One region of the Propioniciclava sp. LT294 genome, then DNA from elsewhere that is predicted to be linked to it. Evidence: riboswitches for the same ligand, from Rfam matches in the RefSeq annotation. Region 1 holds a riboswitch; the other holds the start of a gene.
The links. Region 1 has a riboswitch for thiamine pyrophosphate ahead of thiC (phosphomethylpyrimidine synthase ThiC). Riboswitches for the same ligand answer to the same signal wherever they lie in the genome.
Positions count from the first base shown of each region.

Region 2: another riboswitch for thiamine pyrophosphate. It lies ahead of AC5YDA_RS08010 (thiamine ABC transporter substrate-binding protein); the one in region 1 lies ahead of thiC (phosphomethylpyrimidine synthase ThiC).

Region 1 covers NZ_JCAKNG010000002.1:288,947-299,506, forward strand. The annotation lists gene AC5YDA_RS03960 (thiamine phosphate synthase) at 1-677, opposite strand, end outside; gene thiM (hydroxyethylthiazole kinase) at 674-1,477, opposite strand; gene AC5YDA_RS03970 (MFS transporter) at 1,474-2,814, opposite strand; gene thiC (phosphomethylpyrimidine synthase ThiC) at 2,811-4,523, opposite strand; TPP riboswitch at 4,518-4,624, opposite strand; gene thiD (bifunctional hydroxymethylpyrimidine kinase/phosphomethylpyrimidine kinase) at 4,690-5,595, shown strand; gene AC5YDA_RS03985 (thermonuclease family protein) at 5,723-6,238, opposite strand; gene AC5YDA_RS03990 (dihydrofolate reductase family protein) at 6,333-6,887, opposite strand; gene AC5YDA_RS03995 (Gfo/Idh/MocA family protein) at 6,979-7,905, shown strand; gene AC5YDA_RS04000 (hypothetical protein) at 8,084-8,224, shown strand; gene AC5YDA_RS04005 (GatB/YqeY domain-containing protein) at 8,297-8,761, opposite strand; gene AC5YDA_RS04010 (carbohydrate ABC transporter permease) at 8,801-9,700, opposite strand; gene AC5YDA_RS04015 (carbohydrate ABC transporter permease) at 9,697-10,560, opposite strand, start outside.
Region 2 covers NZ_JCAKNG010000005.1:39,213-49,772, reverse strand. The annotation lists gene lplAB (lipoate-protein ligase LplAB) at 4-1,053, opposite strand; gene AC5YDA_RS08020 (DUF1707 SHOCT-like domain-containing protein) at 1,071-1,532, opposite strand; gene AC5YDA_RS08015 (aspartate kinase) at 1,655-2,914, shown strand; TPP riboswitch at 2,930-3,035, shown strand; gene AC5YDA_RS08010 (thiamine ABC transporter substrate-binding protein) at 3,076-4,182, shown strand; gene AC5YDA_RS08005 (ABC transporter permease) at 4,190-5,863, shown strand; gene AC5YDA_RS08000 (ABC transporter ATP-binding protein) at 5,857-6,939, shown strand; gene AC5YDA_RS07995 (IclR family transcriptional regulator) at 6,944-7,717, opposite strand; gene AC5YDA_RS07990 (MFS transporter) at 7,797-9,188, shown strand; tRNA gene AC5YDA_RS07985 (tRNA-Pro) at 9,242-9,318, opposite strand; gene AC5YDA_RS07980 (metallophosphoesterase) at 9,366-10,268, opposite strand; gene AC5YDA_RS07975 (transglycosylase domain-containing protein) at 10,265-10,560, opposite strand, start outside.

The DNA.
Region 1 (10,560 bases):
TATGGGTGCGATCGCCCTGCGGGGCCCGGGTGAGGGCCGTCCCAGGCAGCAAGGGCCCGGGTGACGACCGCTGCCGGATCGGGGGCGTCGGCGATCTCTCGAACCATCGCGACCCCTGCGATGCCGGTCCTCGACAGCGCCGGGACGTCGCAGACGCGCACGCCGCCGATGGCGACGATGGGCAGCGGGGTCTCGGCCACGAGGGGCGGGTAGCCCGCGAGGCCGAGTGGTGGGCGTCCGGTGGCCTTCGTCGGGGTGGGGCGGAATGGCCCGGAGCCGAGGTAGTCGACCACATCCGCGAGGGCGCCGGCGCTCCGGACCAGTTCCAGGGTGCCCGTGGTGAGACCGATGATCGCGTCCGGGCCCAGGAGTGCGCGAGCGGCCCGCACGGGGAGGTCGTCCGTGCCCAGGTGCACCCCGTGGACTGCCCAGCCGGCTCCCCGCGCCGCGAACGCGACATCGGCGCGGTCGTCGACCAGCACGCGGGTGGTCGGGTTCGCCGCAGAGCATGCGGCAGCCACCGCCTCGGTCAGGGCGAGCAACTCGCGGGTGGTGGCCTCTTTGGCCCGGATCTGGACGACGCCGGCGCCGGCAGCAGCTGCGGCCGCGGCGGTGTCGACCGTCCGGTGGCCCGTGCCGGTCGTCACGACGTAGACGCGATAGTCGACCGGCGTCACGCTGTCTCCTCCAGCCGGGCGGCCATCGCGACGTCGGTCGGAGAGAGCGCCGCGAGTTCGTCGAGCATCGCGACCCGGAAGGATCCGGGAAATCTCGCCCGTGCGGCCGCGCGCTCCCCGGCCACACCGAGCCAGACGGTCGCCGCGACCGCCGCAGCCAAGGGGTCGCAGACGGAGGCGCAGGCCGCCACGAGTGCGCCCAGCGAGCAGCCGGTCCCCGTGACCTTGGTGAGGAGGGGATCCCCGTTGCGTACCCGGATGACACGGGCGCCGTCGGTGATGAGGTCGACCGCTCCCGAGACGGCGACCACGCTGCCGTGCTCGCGTGCCAGGGAGAGAGCCGCGTCCAAGGCGGTCTCGGTTTGGTCGGTGGCGTCGGCGCCGCGCCCGCCTGTGCCCGCGCCGGCCAGGGCCAGCACCTCGGATGCGTTGCCTCGCACCACGGCCGGACGATCTGGGAGCACCCGGGCGGCGAGCCTCGTACGAACGGGGGCAACACCGACGGCCGCCGGGTCGAGCACCCACGGCCGGGCAGCGGCGCGAGCCACGGCGACCGTCGGCACGATCCCCTCGGCACCATCAACGCTCAGCGACCCGAGGTTGACGAGAAGCGCATCCGCCACCGCATCCATCGCCGGCGCTTCCGCCGCCGTTTCGGTCATCATGGGCCGCGCGCCGGTCGCCAGGAGGGCGTCGGCGACCAGGTTCATCGAGACCGCGGCGGTGATGCAGTGGACCAGGGGAGCGCGGTCGCGCACCTCCGACACGACGTGCGCCAGATCGAAGGAGGTCCGTGTCACGATGACAGCGCTCCCTCGAGATCGTCGCCCGCGAGTGCAGGGCCGACCGCCCCGCACACGGCGACCAGCACGCCACCCAGGGCGAGCAACGAGGCCGGCGTCACGGGTCCCCACCACTCCATCAGGGCCGGAAGGTAGAACGGGTAGAGGGCGGGAGCCACGATGGAGAGCGAGTACGCCGTGCCGTACGCGGTGGCGCGCACGTGGGTCGGGAACCGTTCCGTGAGGTAGGCGCCGATCGGTCCGTACTGCGTCACCGTCAGGACCTGGAGCAGGGGCACCACCACAAGGGCCAAGGCCAGCGCGGTGACTCCCGCGTTCCCCGTCGGGGGGCGGAGGAGGAGCGCCCACCACAGGAGGGGCCCTCCGACTGCGGCCGTGATACCACCGACGACGAAGAACCGACGGCGGCCGACGACAGTGGAGAAATGGCCGGTGATGCCCATCACCAGCGCTTGGGCGACCGAAGCGACCCCCATGACCAGAGCGACCTGCAGCGCGGAGAGTCCCAACCCGGGCAGTTGGGAGGCGACGACGATCACGACCATGTTGGTGCAGAACCACAGGCCCGTCATCAGACCGAAGACCTGCCAGAAGGCCCGCGCGTACTGCCCGACAAGGACGTCGGCCAAGCGCGACCGCGCCGCGTGCTCCGGTGGTCGACGAACGAACACCGGAGCATCTGCGACGCGCCGTGAGTAGTACACGAGCATCAGCGCCGACGCTGCCGCACCCGCTGCGAACAAGCAGCGCCAGCCCCAGGTTCCGTACGCCTGCGGGCCCAGCGCGGCGAGCAGCGCCAGCGTCGCGAACGCGATGGCCCCCTGCGCCCACGGCGCCATCGACATGATGCGACCCGACACGAGTCCCCGCCGGCGCGGTGTCGACCACTCCATGGCGAGCGGGATGGCTGACGTGTACTCGCCGGCCAGGAACACGCCGCCGAGGAAGCGCAGCGCGATCACGGCCGTGATGGTGGTCGGCCCGAGCAGGTGGTGGTCGGGCATGAGAGCGATGCCCAGCGTGGAGGCGGCCGTGCCGGCGATCGCTATCTTGGTCGTCCGGGTGCGACCGATGCGGTCCGAGACCTGCCCGAAGATCATCGCGCCCAGGGGGCGGCCCACCAGCGTCGCCATGATGATGATCGCCGCGGTGGTCGCATTCGCGTGGGGGCCGGCCAGGGCGGGTAGGGCCGGCGCCAGTGCGATGACCGGCAGGAAGATGTGGAGCATGTCGACGAAGTTGCCCCAGATCCCACCCCTAACTGCGGCCTGGCCGTCCGGGGGGAGCTCGGGGACCAGGCTCCGTCGCGTGGTCGACGTCTGGGTGGCCGTCACCTCTCCACCTCGGTGACCTGAAGGTAGACCGACGCGCCGTGTTCGCGGAACTCGCGGGACTTCGCCTCCATCCCGGACGCTGCAGCCCCCTCGCCGAACCGGGTTCGGATGTCAGCGCTGATGCGCATGGAGCAGAACTTCGGCCCGCACATCGAACAGAAGTGGGCCGTCTTGGCGGGCTCTGCGGGCAGAGTCTCGTCGTGGAAGGCGATTGCGGTCTCGGGGTCGAGGGAGAGCGCGAACTGGTCGTGCCAGCGGAACTCGAACCGTGCCTTGCTGAGCGCGTCGTCGCGTACCCGCGCACCGGGGTGGCCCTTGGCGACGTCGGCCGCGTGAGCCGCGATCTTGTACGTGATGACGCCCGTCTTGACGTCGTCCCGGTTGGGCAGGCCCAGGTGCTCCTTGGGTGTGACGTAGCAGAGCATGGCCGTCCCGTGCATGGCGATGACGGCTGCACCGATCGCCGACGTGATGTGGTCGTAGCCGGGCGCGATGTCGGTGACCAGCGGCCCCAGCGTGTAGAACGGAGCCCCGTGGCACCAGTCCTGCTCCAGCCGGACGTTCTCCTCGACCAGGTTCAGCGGGACGTGCCCGGGGCCCTCGACCATGACCTGTACGTCGTGGGCCCACGCTCGCTCGGTCAGCTCGGCGAGGGTCCGGAGTTCTGCCAGCTGAGCTTCGTCGTTCGCGTCGGCGAGGCTGCCCGGACGCAGGCCGTCGCCGAGGCTGAAGGCGATGTCGTAGGCGGCGAAGATCTCGCACAACTCGTCGAAATGCTCGTACAGGAACGACTCCCGATGGTGTGCGAGCATCCAGCCCGCCATGATCGAGCCCCCGCGGCTCACGATCCCCGTGACCCGGTCGGCGGTCATGGGGACGTAGCGCAGCAGCACGCCCGCGTGCACGGTCATGTAGTCGACGCCCTGCTCAGCCTGCTCGATGACGGTGTCGCGGTAGACCTCCCACGTGAGGTCCTCCGCGTGCCCGCCCACCTTCTCCAGCGCCTGGTAAAGGGGCACGGTGCCGATCGGAACGGGGGAGTTGCGAATGATCCACTCGCGCGTGGTGTGGATGTCGTCACCGGTCGAGAGGTCCATGACGGTGTCCGCGCCCCACTGGGTGGCCCACGTCAGCTTCTCGACCTCCTCGGAGATCGAGCTCGTCACCGCCGAGTTGCCGATGTTCGCGTTCACCTTGGTCAGGAAGGCGCGTCCGATGATCATCGGCTCGGACTCGGGGTGGTTGACGTTCGCCGGGATGATCGCCCGGCCCGCAGCCACCTCGGTGAGCACCTGCTCCACCGGCATCCCCTCGCGAAGCGCCACATAGCGCATCTCGGGCGTGATGACGCCCTTGCGGGCGTAGTGCAGTTGGGTGACCGTGCGCCCCGGTATCGCACGGACCGGCAGGTGGATGCGGCCGGTCCAGCTGTCCGAGGCCGCGCCACGCCGCAGAGCCGAGCGCCCGTCGTCTGCGAGGTTGCGGGGTCGAGCGGTGTGTGGCTCGGTGTCTCCGCGGGCGTCGATCCACGCCTGACGCAGCGTGGGAAGCCCGGCGGTGGGGTCACCGCCCGGACCGCGTGTCCTGTAGCACAGGACATCCTCGTTGGGGCGGCCCCCGGGTGAGTCCGCCAGTCTCACGGCGGTGACCGGGACGGACAGGTCCCCGTCGGTGAGCAGGACGGCATGGTGCTGCGGATGGTTCTCCATCGACATCTCTCTTCCTTCGCCGGTATTACCCAGGCAGGTTCGACGGTCCAGGCAGCGTCAGCCTGATCTCAGCCCGTGCTCGGGCACCCGTGGGATGTGCCACATCCAAGCACGTTTTGCTCCCGAAGGCGACTCACTCCGCGAATGGGGTGGCAGGATGACGCGCATGCGCCCTGTCTGTCTCAGCATCGCGGGCTCGGATCCCAGCGGAGGGGCCGGGATCCAAGCCGACCTCAAGACCTTCTCCGCATTCGGCGTCTACGGCTGTGCGGCCGTCTCGGGGCTCACCGTCCAGAACACCCAGGGAGTACGACGAGCGCATCCGGTGCCCTCGGACCTCGTCGTCGACCAGGTGGCCGCAGTGCTCGACGACTTCCACGTCGCCGCGACCAAGGTCGGAATGCTCTCAGACGCTGACACGGTCGCCGCGATCACCGACCTCATCGTCGCCCGGCGTAGCGAGTTCGGGATCCTCGTCCTGGATCCCGTGATGCTCGCCACATCCGGCGACCGGCTGCTCGCCGAGGATGCTGTGGCGCTCGTTCGGGATCACCTGATCCCCTGGGCAGACCTTGTCACGCCGAACCTGCCCGAAGCTGCAGCGCTTCTCGGACGAGCGGCGGCAGCCGACGAGGACGAAGCGGTCGATCAGGCCGCGGCGCTCGTGGCGGCCGGGGCGCGCTCCGTGCTGGTCAAGGGTGGCCACATGGATGGTGACACGGTTCTGGACGTGTTCGCTCGACCCGGGGCGATTGTCGAGCTGAGGGCTCCTCGCATCGCGACCCGCAACACCCATGGAACCGGCTGCACACTCTCGTCTGCCATTGCGGCGTCCGCGGCCGTGTTCGGCGAGGTCCCCGCGTCAGGCATCGGGATCGCCAGTGTCGAGCAGGGACGGGCCTACCTGCAGGCGGCGTTGCGTGGCGCCGCCAACTGGCGGCTCAGCCGGCAACCTGACGTGGGACACGGACCGGTCGACCACCTCGTCACGCCGACCATCACCGAGACCCGCCACACCTGGCCCCCCGACCAGGGAACTCATGGACGGCCCCTTCGAAGGGAACTGGGCTGAGAGCGAGCCCCAGGAGCGATCTGCGGCCGTTGGGACGGGACTCGATCACCAACGATCACCCTTCCCGCTTGTCGCGAGCAGATGGCGTCCTGATCACGGCAGGGATCCCCGGTGGCTGGGGGCAGCGTCAGCGGCCCACCGTTGCGCACGTCGCCCAGAGGCCGGTGTTGGCCGCGCGGGCGGTTCGCTCGGCTTTCCGGTAGTCGCCGTACCGGGTGGGTTCGGGTGCGCTGGCTGGGTACCAGGCCTCGGCCATGCCTGCATGGGTGAGGGCGAGGGCGACGTCCCGGCCGTCGACGGTGACGTAGGCGAGCCGCCGCCCGAAGCGATCGACCTCGTCCCCCACGGGGTCGCTGGTCACGGTCACCGAGCGTCCAGCGATGAGGCTGCGCAGCTCGTCGGCCGCCTGCTTCGCGCCGCACTCGGCCGGCTGGCCATCGCGGGCCGTTTCGGGGGCGTCGATACCGAGCAGCCGGATCCGGACCCGTTCGCCATCCGCGGTGACCGCGGTGAAGGTGTCTCCGTCCGACACCGAGGTCACCTGCACCGTTTCGGCCACCGCCGTGACGCTCGACGGGTCCGCGCCCGGCCACGTACAACCGGCCAGCCCCACCATCGCCGCGACGGTGATCAACGCACGCATCCACACAACGGAGAGTCTGGCAGGCTCGGCTGTCGCCCTGCGTGCCCGTGCGCTCGAGCCAACGCGAGGGGCCCGGGCCCTTCGGGACGCTCGTTCATCCTCGCGCGACGTCGAACCGGGCGCACACGAAGTCGCCGTTGCGAGCGGTGTCGGTGAGGCGGAGCTCCAGCCGGCGTGGCAGCAGGGGAGCCCCCGCCCCGAGCGTGACGGGGGCATAGCTGACGATCACCTCGTCGAGCAGCCCATGGTCGGCGAACTGGCCGACCAGGTCCCCGCCGCCCATGAGCCAGACATCGCGCGCTGCGGCCTCCTGGACCATGGCCGCGTGCACGTCCGGAACGGGCGCGTGGGTGAAGCGCACGTCGGCGCCTGCGGGTGGCGGCGTCAGCGTGCGGTGGGTGAAGACCCACGCCGGGATGTCGTAGGCCCACGGCTCTCCGGTGGAGGCGTTGTGGTCCATGATCCACTGGTACGTCGACGCCCCCATGGCGAGTGCCCCGATCTCGCGGATGAAGGGCTGGTACCCGTAGGGGCCGTCCTGGTCGATCGTGCGGCTGAGCAGCCAGTCGAGCGAGTGGTCCGTCGTGGCGAGGAACCCGTCCACGCTGCTGGCCGTGTAGTAGCGCGTGCGTGCGGGGCTGGCGTCCATGCCTGCCATGGTGACCGACGGCCTCAGTGGGCGTCCATGATGGCGTGGCTTTCAGGACACAGGCGCGCTGGCGATCTGGAAGGATCGCCCCATGACGGGATGGGGGATCATCGGTGTCGGAGACGTGACCGAGGTGAAGGCGGCGCCGAGCGTGTTCCGTGCCGACGACTCCGACGTGGTCCACGTGATGCGCCGCGACGGCGCCCGGGCCGAGGACTTCGCCGCCCGCCACGGCGTGCGCCGCTGGTCAACCGATGCACGGGCGGTCATCGAGGATCCCGACGTGACGGCCGTCTACATCGCCACCCCGACCGCCCACCACGCCGAGTACGTCATGGCGGCGGCCGAAGCAGGAAAACACGTGCTGGTGGAGAAGCCCATGGCCATGTCGGCCCAGGAGGGACGCGCCATGGTCGAGGCGGCCGACGCGCACGGCGTCCGGCTCTGGGTGGCCTACTACCGTCGCGCGCTCCCGCGCTTCGCGCAGGTGCGCGCGTTGCTGGCCGAGGTGGGGCAGCCCCTCACCGTCCACACCACGTGGCGCAAGCCGACCCTGGTGGACGGCTGGCGCTGGGACCCGGCACTCAACCGCGGCGGCGAGTTCTTCGAGACGGCCTGCCACGCGCTCGACATCCTGCACTGGCTGTTGGGTCCTTCATCGGACGCCGCGGGCGCCACCTCGGGCGGTGACCACGCCGTCGCCGCCACCTGGCGCTTCGGGGATGTCCTGGCCACGGGTTCCTGGGCGTTCGGTTCACCGGACGCACTCGACGAGACGGTCGTGGCCGGGACACGCGGGGTGCTGAGTTTCGCGACGTTCGCACCCAGCCCGATCCGCCTGGTCACGGCGGACGGCTCCCGGTCCGTCGAGGTGTCGGACCCGCCCCACGTGCACGGGCCCCTCGTCGCCACCATCCTCGACGAGTTGCGCGGGGTGGCGGAATGCCCCAGCACCGGACGCACCGCCCTGCAGACCGCCGAATTGTCCGACGCGATCCTGGGCGGCTGGACGGCGTGATTGTCACGGACTGGCAACCCAGATAGTAGTCGTGTAGACTAATGCAATTCGGGTGCGGAACGGTCCGCAGGCCCTGATCGCTCGCCGGCGCAACCTCGCGCTACGAGATTCGAACCAAGAAAAGCCGTGCTGCTGGCAGCCTCATGCGCCGCGGCCGGACAACTGCAAGGAGAAACACATGAGAGATCACACGGCGCGCTGGCGCCTTTCGGAGGCGAACCTGTCTTGCGGCCACACGCTGGCCGTCCGCAGCGGGGAGGTGTCGGCGTACTGCTCGTGGTGTGCCCAGAGCGTGAGCGTGCTCGCCCTGGCCGCCTGAGCACGACCTTCGACGCCGCTCGCCCAGATTGTCCTGGGCGGGCGGCGTTTCCGTTCGGTGCCGTCCTCCCGCTCAGGCGAGGGCGGCCTTGACCTTGGCCGCCACGGCGGCTCCCTCCGCGCGACCCGCGACGCGACCGTTGACGGCCTTGATGAGGGCCCCCATCTGGCGCATCGTCGGCTTCTCCCCGGTGGACGCCGCGGCGGCGGTGACCTCCTCGGCCACGATGGCGTCCAACTCGTCGTCGGACAACATGGTGGGCAGGTAGCGCCCCAGGATGTCGGCCTCCGCCAACTCCTTGGCCGCGAGCTCCGGGCGGTTGCCGTCGGTGTAGGCCTGCGCGGAGTCCCTGCGCGTGCGCACCTCCCGTTGCAGGACGGCGATCTCCTCGGTCTCGGAGAGCTCGCGAGCTTCCTTTCCGGCGACCTTCTCGTTCTTCAGGGCCCCGATCGCCATGCGCAGGGTGGTCACCAGCTCTGGGTCACGGGCCTTCATGGCAGCGACCATGTCGGTGTGCAGCGTCTGCTCGAGCGTCATCGGGTAGTCCTTTCGTCGGGCTGCATCATCCCACACGTGCTACTTCACGGAACCGCTCATCAGGCCGCTCACGAAGTAGCGCCCCAGGAAGATGTAGACCAGCAGCGTCGGCAGGGATGCCACGAGAACTCCGGCCATCATGCGGGAGTAGTCGGGGTTCTGGGCGGACGCCAGCTCCTGCAGTGCATACGTCACGGGACCGGTGTTGCGGTCGGTCAGGAACAGGGCGAAGAGGAAGTCGTTCCATGCGCTGGTGAACTGCCAGATGAGGGTCACGACGAAGGCGGGCGCAGACACGGGCAGCACGATCGACGTGAAGATGCGCCACATGCCGGCACCGTCGACACGGGCCGCCTCGAGGATCTCGTCGGGCACCGCCGTGGCGTAGTAGTTGCGGAAGATCAGCGTGCAGATCGGGATGCCGTAGATGACGTGGGCGATCACCAGAGTGGGAATGCCGGTCAGGACCGGCATCGAATCGTTCAGGGCGATCATCAACTGCTGCAGCGGGATCATCACCGCCTGGTACGGAATGAACATGCCGAACAGGAACATCGTGAACAGGAGGTCGGCACCCGGGAACTTCCACTTGGAGAACACGAACCCGTTCATGGCACCGAGGAACGAGGAGATGCCGGCCGCGGCGACACCGAGCGCGAGGGAGCGCCCGACGGCGGGGGCGAGGGCATCCCAGGCGGCCTTCCAGCCTTCGAAGCTCAGGCGGGTCGGGATGTCCCACGCGCCGGCCACGGAGAAGTCGGCAGGCGACTTGAAGCTCGTCACCAGCACGACGTAGATGGGCATGAGGACGGCTGCCACGAAGGTGATCAGCAGGGCCATGCGGATGCTTCGCCAGGTCACCTGACCGGGCGTGGACTGCTTGCGGCGCGGGAGGACCACGGTCGCCGTGGGCTCCAGCGTGGGAAGGGCGGTCGTCATCGCTTGGCCACCCTCTCGGTGCGGTTGGTGTAGATCAGGTAGGGCACGACGACCACCGCCACGATCAGCAGCAGGATGGTCGCGTTGGCCGCAGCCGTCGGCGCGTTGCGCTGCTGGAAGAGCTGCACCCACATGAGCGTGGCGGGCACGTCCGCGACGTAGTTGTTCTGGCCGGCGATCGCGTAGATCAGGTCGAAGGTCTTCATCGACATGTGGCCGATGATGATGAGCGCCGACAGCGCGATGGGGGAGAGCTGCGGGAACAGGACGTGGCGGTAGACCTGCCACTCGGAGGCGCCGTCGACGCGCGCAGCCTCACGCTGGTCCAGCGAGATGCCACGGAAGCCGGCCAGGAACAACGCCATCACGTAACCGGACAGCTGCCAGACGGCCGGCATGGCCATCGCGGCCATGTTGAAGGGGCCGGGGTCGGACCACCAACGGCTCTGGAGTTCCGGGAGGCCGACCAGCAGGAACAGGCGGTTCAGGCCGATCGCCTCATGGTCGCCGATGCCGGGGGAGAGCAGCCACTTCCACACCGTGCCCGAAGCGATGAACGACACCGCCATGGGGAACAGGTAGACCGACCGGAAGAAGCCCTCCCCGCGGACGCCCTTCTCGAGCAGGAGCGCCCACAGAACGCCGAAGATCATCGTGCCGCCGACGAACACCACGGTCAGGACCAGCAGGTTCCACAGGGCGTGCTGGTACCGCTCATCAGCCAGCAACAACTGGTAGTTGGCGATGCCGCCTTCGCTGACGACCCGCTCGTTGCCGGAGAACGTCTTGGTCGTCACCCGCTCCAGGGACGTCGCGATGTTCTGCCCGATCAGGCCATACACGAAGACGATCACGAGCAC
Region 2 (10,560 bases), on a different contig from region 1:
GGGTCAGGGGACGCGGTGCGTCCAGGCGTCGGTGAGGAACTTGGTCTCCATCAGCTCGCGGGCTTCGGCCAACTCGGAGCCCGAGTACGAGCCCGGGCGGGTCTGGTGCGTGGCAGCGAAGGACGCCATGAAGCGCCGGATGATCTCGTCCCGCGGGAGGCCCGTCTGTGAGCGCATGGGGTCCACGCGCTTGTTGGCCGACTTCGTGCCCTTGTCCGACATCTTCTCCCGGCCGATGCGCAGCACGTCCAGCATCTTGTCGGCGTCGATGTCGTACGCCATCGTCACGTGGTGCAGGACCGACCCCGCCGCGAACCGCTTCTGGGCGGCTCCGGCGATCTTGCCCTTGTCCGAGGCGATGTCGTTGAGCGGGACATAGCGCGCCTTGATCCCGACGTCCGCCAGGGCGGTCATCACCCAGTCGTCGAGGAAGGCGTAGCTCTGCTCGAAGCTCAGCCCCTCGACCAGCGAGGTCGGGACGTGCAACGAGTAGGTGATGCAGTTGCCCGGCTCCATGAACATCGCCCCGCCGCCCGAGATGCGCCGCACGACCCGGATGCCGTGCCGGTCGGCGCCCTCCTGGTCGATCTCGTTCACGTAGCTCTGGAAGCTGCCCATCACGACGAGCGCGGAGTCCCAGTCCCAGAACCGCAGCGTGGGCGGCCGCGTCCCCGCGGCGACCTCGCGGGTGAGCACCTCGTCGAGGGCGACGTGCATCGCCGGATCCAACGTCACCGGTCCGATGAGGTCGAAGGTGTGGTTGGCCCAGCCGGTCGCCTTGCCGAGTGCCCGCCGGACGGCGATGCCGACGGACGCCGGGGTGAACCCGATCATCTCGACGTGCTCGGGCAGCGCCGCCTCGATGGCGCGCCCCAGCGTCTCCGCGCTCGCGGTGTCCGGCTGCCCGGCGAGGGCGGCGTTGATGTCCTCGAGCGCGTCGTCCGGTTCGAGGAAGAAGTCGCCGTGGACGGCCGCCCGGGTGATGACCCCGTCCGCCACGTCGACGTCGACCGCGACCAACTTGCCGCCCGGGACCTTGTACTCGCCACGCATGGTGGCAGCCTAGCCAGCTAGCGCTGCAGGTACGGCGGTGGCTTTCGCTGGTTGCTGGCGAGCTGGCTCAGGATGATCGAGCCGACGATCGCGATCCCGATGAAGGTCCACCAGCTCCCGGTGAGGATGCCCATGACGATCGCGGCCGGCCAGATGACGCGGCGCGCCACGCCGATCCAGTCGGTGCCGCCGCCCGTCCCCGGGGGCGATGCTGTGGGCCGGGCCGTGACCGACGAACCGTGGGCCGGCGCCCAACCGAGCGGCGGGGCGCTGGGGCCGGAGGTGTCCGGGCGGGGGGCGGGCAGGTCGGCGAACAGCGGCTGGAAGTCCGCGGCGATGCGCGCGGCCAGTGCCGCGGAGAGTCGCTCGTCGAACTCGCCAGCGTCCAGGCGTCCGGCCTCGAAGTGATCGCGGAGCATCTGGGACGCGGTGTCCCGCTCGGCGTCCGACAACCGTTGGGGTACCGGGTCGTGGGTCATGCATCTCTCCTGTCCGGGACCATCCTCGCACGGTGCCCGGCGCCCGGCGGTTGGGAACGCCCTGTGCTCCGGCCGGCGCCGTGGCAGAGTTGGTCCCGCTCACGAAGGAAGGGGACCCGACAGTGCGTGTGGTGCAGAAGTTCGGTGGCTCGTCGGTGGCGGACGCCGCCAGCATCAAGCGCGTCGCCCAGCGCATCGTCGCGACGAAGGAGCAGGGCTTCGAGGTCACCGTGGTGGTGTCGGCCATGGGCGACACCACGGACGAGCTCCTCGACCTGGCCCAGCAGGTCAGCCCCCACCCGCGCGCCCGCGAGATGGACATGCTGCTGACCGCGGGTGAGCGCATGTCGGCGGCGCTCCTGGCCATGGCCATCAACGACCTCGGTCACACGGCGCGCTCCTTCACGGGCTCCCAGGCCGGGGTCATCACGTCCGACAAGCACGGCGACGCCCGCATCATCGACATCACGCCCGGTCGCATCGAGTCGGCCCTCGATGAGGGTGACATCGTCATCGTCGCGGGCTTCCAGGGCGTCTCGCAGACCACCAAGGACATCACCACGCTCGGGCGCGGGGCGTCCGACACCACGGCCGTCGCCCTGGCCGCCGCCCTCAAGGCCGGCTACTGCGAGATCTACTCCGACGTCGACGGTGTCTTCACCGCCGACCCCCGGATCGTGCCGGGTGCGCAGCGCCTCCCGGAGATCAGCTACGACGAGATGCTGGAGATGGCCGCGAACGGCGCCAAGATCCTGCATCTGCGCTGCGTTGAGTACGCCCGCCGCGAGAACGTCCCGGTGCACGTCCGGTCGTCGTTCTCCGACAAGCCCGGCACCTGGGTCCAGCACATCGACGAGGAGGATTCCGTGGAGAACCCGATCATCACCGGCATCGCGCACGACCGCCGCGAGGCCAAGATCACCGTGGTCGGCGTGCCGGACCGGGTGGGTGCCGCCGCCGAGGTCTTCACCACCGTGGCGAACGCGGGCATCAACATCGACATGATCGTCCAGAACGTGTCCGTCGAGGGTGGCACCACGGCGATCTCCTTCACGCTCCCGCAGTCGGACGGCGACAAGGCCATGGAGGTCCTGCGCGCAGCCCAGCCGACGATCGGCTTCACCGAGCTGATCTACAACGACAGGATCGGCAAGCTCTCGATCATCGGCGTCGGCATGCGCTCGCACCCCGGCGTCTCGGCGACCGCGTTCCGTGCACTGGCCGAGGCCGGCATCAACATCGAGATGATCTCCACCTCGGAGATCCGGATCTCGGTGCTGGTGGACGTCGACGAGCTCGACAAGGCCGTGCGGGCCGTCCACACCGCCTTCGGCCTGGACGCCGAGGGGCAAGCGGTCGTCTACGCGGGCACGGGTCGCTGACAACGGGGTATGCTTGGCCCTCGACAGGGGAGCGCCGCAGGGGCGCTGAGAGTGCGGAGCACCGCAGACCCTCGAACCTGATCCGGTCAGCACCGGCGTAGGGAGTCGAGTTCTCACCCGGCCAGTGATGGTCGGCCCCTCCAGAAGAGGAGGAAGCAAGCGTGTACCAGCCCATCCGCCTGCCGGCGGTCGCCCTCGTGGCAGGCCTGTCGTTGGCCCTGGCGTCCTGCGTGAGCGCCCCGACGGCCACGTCGTCGGGAGCCGCGGGTTCGTCGGCGGCGCCGGGCGCCGCGTCCGCGACACCGGCGAAGAGCACCAAGCTGACCGTGGTGACCCACGACTCGTTCAACGTCAGCGAGGAATTGCTGACGAAGTTCAGGACCGACTCCGGCCTGGACGTGACGTTCGTCGCCCCCGGGGATGCGGGGACCCTGACCAACCAGCTCGTCCTGACCAAGGACTCCCCTCTCGGCGACGTCGTCTTCGGCATCGACAACACCTTCGCGGGGCGCGCGCTGTCGGAGGACATCATCGCCCCGTACCGGAGCGCAGCCCTCCCCGCCGCGGACGCCGAGGCGCTCAAGGCCGACGGTTCCGGCCGCCTCGTCCCGATCGACTTCGGCGACGTGTGCATCAACGCCGACTCCGCGTGGTTCCAGGCCAACGGCAAGGCCGTCCCGACCAGCCTCGACGACCTCACCAAGCCCGAGTACGCCAAGCTGCTCGTCGTCCCGAACGCCGCGTCCAGCTCGCCGGGCCTGGCCTTCCTCGTGGCGACCGTGGGTGCGAAGGGTGACCCGGGTTGGGTCGATTACTGGAAGCAGCTCAAGGACAACGGCGTGCTCGTGGCCAAGGACTGGACCGAGGCCTACACCGTCCAGTTCTCCGGCAGCACCGGCAAGGGCCCGCGTCCGCTCGTGCTGAGCTACTCGACGTCCCCGGCGTTCGAGGTCGTCGATGGCAAGGAGCCCCCGACCACGTCACTGCTGCAGACCTGTTTCCGCCAGGTCGAGTACGCGGGCGTCATCAAGGGGGCTGCCAACCCCGAGGGCGCGAAGGAGTTCATCGACTTCATGCTGAGCCCCGAGGTGCAGGCCGACATCCCGGGCCAGATGTACATGTACCCGGCCGTCCGTTCCACGGCCCTGCCCGAGGAGTGGGTGAAGTACGCGCCGCTGTCCGACTCCCCGTTCCAGGTCCCGGCCGAGGAGATCGCCGCGAAGCGGGATGGTTGGATCCGTACCTGGACGTCGACGGTCGTTGGCTGACCGGGTCGTGACGAGGAGGTTCCCCCGGGCACCGCACGGGGGAACCGTCCTCGCCTGGACGTCGGCGGGCGCGATCCCGCTGGCGTTCCTCACGATCTTCTTCGCCTGGCCGGTCGTGACGCTGGTGGGCCGGGGCTTCTTCCCGGACGGGTTCTTCACCCTCGACGGGTTCCTCCAGGTCTTCTCCGAGGACCGGACCTGGCGCGTCATCCGCACGACGCTGGCCCAGGCGGCGGCCGGCACGGTGGTCTCCGTGCTGCTGGGCGTCCCGGGGGCGTGGGTGCTGTACCGGACGCGCTTCCCCGGCCGGTGGCTCGTCCGCGCCGTCGTGACGGTTCCGTTCGTCCTGCCGAGCGTGGTCGTCGGCGTCGCGTTCAAGGGATTGGTCATCTCGACGGGACCGCTGGGGCACCTCAACCTCGACGGCGAGTTCGCGGTCATCGTGGCCAGCCTCGTGTTCTTCAACTATGCGGTGGTCGTCCGCACGGTCGGGGCCCTGTGGGCCTCCCTCGACCCGCGGACCGAACAGGCGGCGTCCGTGCTCGGCGCCTCGCCGCGCCGCGTCTTCTGGACCATCACCATCCCGGCGCTGGCTCCCGCGATCGCCTCGGCGGCCGCCTTGGTGTTCCTGTTCTGCGCGTCGGCCTATGGCGTGGTCATGGTGCTGGGTGGGGCCTCCTACGGGACCATCGAGACCGAGATCTGGTTCCTCACCACCCAGTTGCTCGACCTGACCGGCGCCGCCGCGCTGTCGATCGTCCAGCTGGTCGTGGGCGGGACCGCCCTCATCATCGCCAGCCGCCTGCAGGCCACGCAGGCCCGCGCGCAGCGCCTGCGGACCGATGAGTCCATGGAGGCGCCCTGGTCGCGGCGCCGCGACGGGGGTCCCAGCCTTGTCACCGCGGTGGTCGTCCTCGGCCTGCTGGTGTTCCCCCTGGCGACGTTGGTCCAGCGGAGCCTCGCCACGGCATCCGGCCACGGGCTGGAGCACTACGCCAACCTCGCCACCACCGGCGGTGGGACGCTGTCGGTGCCCGTCTGGGTGGCCGCGGCGAACTCGCTGCGTACGGCGTCCGTCGCGACCGTGCTCGCGCTCGTGCTGGGCCTGCTCGTCAGCCTCGTCGTCTCCCGCCGCCCCCGCAACGAGGCCGGACGCCGTGCGCTCGGCCTGCTGGACGGTGCCTTCATGCTGCCCTTGGGCGTGAGCGCGGTGACCGTCGGCTTCGGGTTCCTGATCACGCTCAACAGGCCGCCGCTGGACCTCCGCAGCTCGCTCGCACTCGTGCCCATCGCCCAGGCCATCGTGGCGCTGCCGCTGGTGGTCCGGGTGTTGCTGCCGGTGCTGCGCGCCATCGACCCCCGCCTGCGCGAGGCCGCGGCCGTGCTCGGGGCCGGCCCGGGCAAGGTGCTGCGCGACATCGACCTGGCGTTCCTCGGGCGTGGCCTGGGGTTGGCGACCGGATTCGCCTTCGCCACCGCGCTGGGGGAGTTCGGCGCGACGTCGTTCCTGGCGCGACCCGACCAACCCACCCTGCCCGTGGTGGTGTTCCGCCTCATCGGACGTCCCGGCGCGGACAACCAGGGCATGGGCTTCGCGGCGGCCGTCCTGTTGGCGGTCGGCTGTGCGATCGTGATGGGGTTGGCTGAGAGGATGAGGCCGCAGGAGGCGACGACATGGTGACCGACCAGGCCGGGCTCGGCGTGCACGACGTGGTCGTGCGCTACCGGGTCTCGACCCAGCAGCCGGGATACACGACCCCGGCCAAGCGACCGATCCTCTCGTGGGCCTCGCCCAAGCGGCGCCCGGTGGAGCCGGACGAGGGCCGGGTCGTGACCGCGATCGACGACGTCTCGTTGGACGTCGCGCCGGGCGAGATCGTGGCCCTGCTCGGGGCGTCCGGCTCGGGCAAGTCCTCGCTCCTGCGCGCGATCGCCGGCCTGGAACCCTTGGCGGCCGGCCGCATCACCTGGGCCGGGCGCGACATCTCCGCCACCCCCACCCACAAGCGCAACTTCGGGATGATGTTCCAGGATCCCGCGCTGTTCCCCAGCCTCAATGTCGGGAAGAACGTCGCCTACGGCCTCCACCAGGTGCCGCGCGGGCAGCGAGCCGCGATCGTGGAGCACGTCCTCGAACTCGTGGGGCTGCCCGGTTTCGCCGGCCGGAAGACCACCGAGCTCTCGGGAGGACAGGCCCAGCGGGTTGCGCTCGCGCGGTCGCTCGCACCCTCCCCCCGGTTGCTGCTGCTGGACGAGCCCCTGTCCGCGCTGGACCGGGGGCTCCGCGAGCGCCTGGTCGAGGTGCTGGCGGAGGTGCTCCGCGAGACGAGGACCACCGCCGTCCACGTCACCCACGACCAGGACGAGGCCTTCGCACTCGCCGACCGTGTCGCGATCCTCGCCGACGGCAGGATGCTCCAGATCGACACGCCCGGGAACCTCTGGCGCCACCCCGTCTCGGCCGAGGTCGCGACGTTCCTCGGGTACTCGGGCTTCCTCACGCAGAAGGACGCCGACGCCCTCGGGTTGGGGGCGCTGGCCGCCGATCACGTGATCGCGCTGGGGCCGAACAGCCTCAGCGTCGATCCCGGTGGGCTCCACCTGTTGGTCAAGGACCAGAAGGTGCGCCGTGGCCATGTCCAGGTCACCGTGGTGTTGCCCAGTGGAGCCAAGGCCGAGATGCGGCTCCCCGAGAAGCTGGGAGCCGCAACCGTGGGCGTCCGCACGGACGCCGATGCCGTGGCCGTGATCGGCTGATCGCCTACGGGGGCCCGGCGAGAGCGCCCTCCACTTCACGGGTTGCGCGCCGCAGGGATGACACCAGACCGCGGACGGCGGTGGGCTCGAAGCGGCTCGCCGGCATGGCGATGGACAGGGAGGCGACCGCGACGCCCTCCGAACCCCGGATGGTGTGGCCCAGCGCGAGCACGCCGCGCTCGGAGAGGCCGTTGTTCATCGCGAAGCCCTGTTGCCGCACCGACTCCAACCGGGCGAACAGCATGTGGAAGTCCGGCGGTTCCTCCCCCTCGGGTGCCTGGGCGTAGAGCTTGCGGATCGCGTCGTCGTCCCACTCGGCCAGCATCGCCAGGCCGCCTGACGTGCGATGGGCCGGGAACACCATGCCGGTCCGGTGACCCACCCGGAGGTGGTGGGCGCATTCCACCTCGGCCACGAAGCGGATGTGCCGCTGAGTCAGGATCATCATGGTGACGGTCTCGCCCGTCGCGTTCATCAGGCGCGTCATGGGTCCCAACGCGGCATCGCGGAGGTGGCCCGTCGTGCCGGGCGGCTGATCCACCTGGGCGAGGACCGGTCCCACCCGGTAGGAGCGGCCGTCGCGCGTCGCGAAGTCGCGGTAGACCAGCATCGCCAGCAGACGGTGCGCCGTGCTGGGGGCCACCCCCAGGTGCGCGGCCGCGTGCGACACGGTCGTGGTGCCCTCGAGTTGGAGGAGCGCCGCGAGCCGCAGGGCGTGGTCCACGCTGCTGATGGCGTAGGACGGACGCTCCTTGGACGATGTTGCCTGTCTGACCATGCTCACGCTGTCCACTCGGGGGATTCTGCTCTGGAGAACAACCTTACGCGCGGACCGCTCCGTGGAGCACAGTATCCTCATGACGACATCGCTGTCTCCGCGCACCGCGGTGCGCTCCAAGCCGGCTTGGCTGGTGATCCTGCTCTGCTGGTTGATCGTGGTCCTCGACGGCTACGACCTCATCGTTTACGGCACGACGCTGCCCGCCATCATGGCGATGAAGGAGCCCGGGTGGGGGCTCAACCCCACCGAGGCTGGCTTCATGGGCTCGCTCGTGTTCGTGGGGGCCCTCTTCGGAGCACTGGGCGCCGGGGACATCGCCGACCGCCTCGGTCGCAAGAAGACCATCATCGCGTGTGGCCTCCTCTTCACGGTGTTCACCATGGCGATCTACTTCGCGATCAACAAGGAGATGTTCGGCGCCTTCCGGTTCATCGCGGGCGTGGGCCTCGGCGGCCTGGTGCCTTCGGCGAACGCCATCACCGCGGAGTTCGTGCGCGTGCGCCAGCGCTCCTTCATCTCGACGATCATGATGTCCGGCATCCCCATCGGCGGCTCGATCGCAGCCCTGCTCGGTCTCGTCATGCTGCCCGTTCCCGGATGGCGAGCCATGTACCTCGTCGCCGGCGTCGGCATCGTCATCCTGGCCGTGGCTGCCTGGATCATGCCCGAGTCGCCCGCGTGGCTCCGCTCCAAGGGGCGGGAGGCAGAGGCGCGACGGGTGGCGGCGGAGTGGGGGGTCGACCACACCCTCGAGGAGGTCGTCGCCTCCCACGACGAGACCCCGGCCGAGGCCGAGGCCGAATCCGCTTCCCCGCACCCCCAGGGCCTCCGCGCGCTGTTCTCGCCCCGCTGGGGCATTGCCACGGCCATGTTCGCGACGGCGTCCATCTTCACGCTCTTCACCTGGTACGGCCTCGGCACCTGGCTCCCCAAGCTGATGGGCGCCGACCCGCACTACACCACCTTGATGTTCAATCCGCTGTTGTTCCTGCTCAGCCTGAACATCGGCGCCGTCATCGGGTCCTTCGCGACCGCGTGGGCGGGCGTCCGGTTCGGACCGCTGCCGTCGGGCATCGTCGCCGCGCTGTTCGCGGCGCTGGGGCTGGCCTTCCTGCTCACGTACCCCGACAGCCCGATCATGGCCAACCTCGCGCTCGTCCTGGCGGGCATCGGCACCCACGGCACCCAGTGCCTGGTGCTGGCCGCCATCGCGAGCCACTACCCGGCCAAGCTCCGCGGCTCGGCTCTGGGCTTCAGCAGCGGCATGGGCCGCATCGGCGCCATCACCGCCCCGATCCTCGGCGGCGCGCTGGTGACGGTCGCCGGCGCCAACGTCTCCGTGGGAACGAGCGCGAACTTCATCATGTTCGCCGTCGGTGCTGCCCTGGCCGCGGTGACGCTGCTCATCACGCTGCTGATCTCCCGCCCGACGTCGGAGAAGTCCTCCGGCCCCGTCATGGCGCACTGATCAGCCCGGAAGACAGGTGAAGGCCGGACCCGCAAGGGTCCGGCCTTCACACTTGGTCGGGGTGACAGGATTTGAACCTGCGACCTCATCGTCCCGAACGATGCGCGCTACCAAGCTGCGCCACACCCCGATTGGCCCGTGAGCCGAGGTAGATCATAACCCACTCGCGCCCGGAGTTCACATCGACGGTCGCGGAGTGAGCCTCAGCAGGGTCACCTCGGGCGGGCAGGCGAACCGGTAGGGCGCGAAGGGGGACATGCCGATGCCCGCCGACACGTGGACCTGGGCCTTGTGGCCCCCCGCCTCGTGGGTGAACAGTCCCTTGGCCTTGTCCCGGGGCAGGTCGCAGTTGGTGACCAGTGCCCCCTTGATCGGCAGGGCCACCTGGCCGCCGTGCGTGTGCCCGGCCAGGATCAGCGGGACACCGTCGGCGGTCATCGCGTCGAGCAGGCGCAGGTAGGGCGCGTGGGTCACGCCGATCTCCAGCACGTCGTCCGACGCCGGACCGGCCACGGCCGCGTAGTCGTCGCGGTGGTGGTGGGCGTCCCCCGTGCCGCGGAACCGGATGGTCCGGCCGGCGACGCCGACCTCGGCCCGTCGCTCCTCCAGGTAGACCCAGCCGAGGCCCTCCAGGGCCGCCCGGAGTTCGTCGGTCGGCAGCGGGGGGATCGGCTTGCCGGAACCGTCCGTGGTGGCGCCGAACAAGTAGCGGACGGGCAGCTTGAACTGCGGAGCGTCGAAGTCGTTGGAGCCGAACACGAACACACCCGGCACTCCGGAGAGGCGACCCAACGATTCGGTCAGGGCCCCGAGGGCGTCCGCGGACGCGATGTGGTCGCCCGTGCTCACGACGAGGTCGGGCTCCAGGCCGGAGAGGCCGCGGAGGAAGTCCCGCTTGCGGCCCTGCCGGGGCAGCAGGTGGATGTCCGAGATGTGGAGGACGCGAAGCGGTTCAGCGCCCGCAGGCAGGACCGGGACGTCGAAGCGGCGCACCTGGAAGGCCGTCCGCTCGATGCCGACCCCGTAGGCGAAGCACGCGGCCCCGGCAGCCAGGGCGCCGACGGCAACCCGCCCGATCACGGGTGGCCCCGGCCCGGTGGGTCCTGCCCGGGAGGCCCCTGCCCGGGCGGGGGCTGCGTGGGCGGGGGTTGCGTGGGCGGGGGTTGCGTGGGCGGGGGCTGCGTGGGCGGGGGCTGCGTCGGTGACGGCTGGGGAGCGGAGGGGGCGGGCTGCGTGGGCTGCGGCGCGGGTCGGGGACCGGACGACACCAGCAGGCGAACCGTGCTGTAGCGCTCGGCCTGTCCGGTCGGCCGGGTGCCGAGGAACGTCCCCGCGGGGCGCGCGTTCTCCACCCGCGTGATGGTGGTGGCGA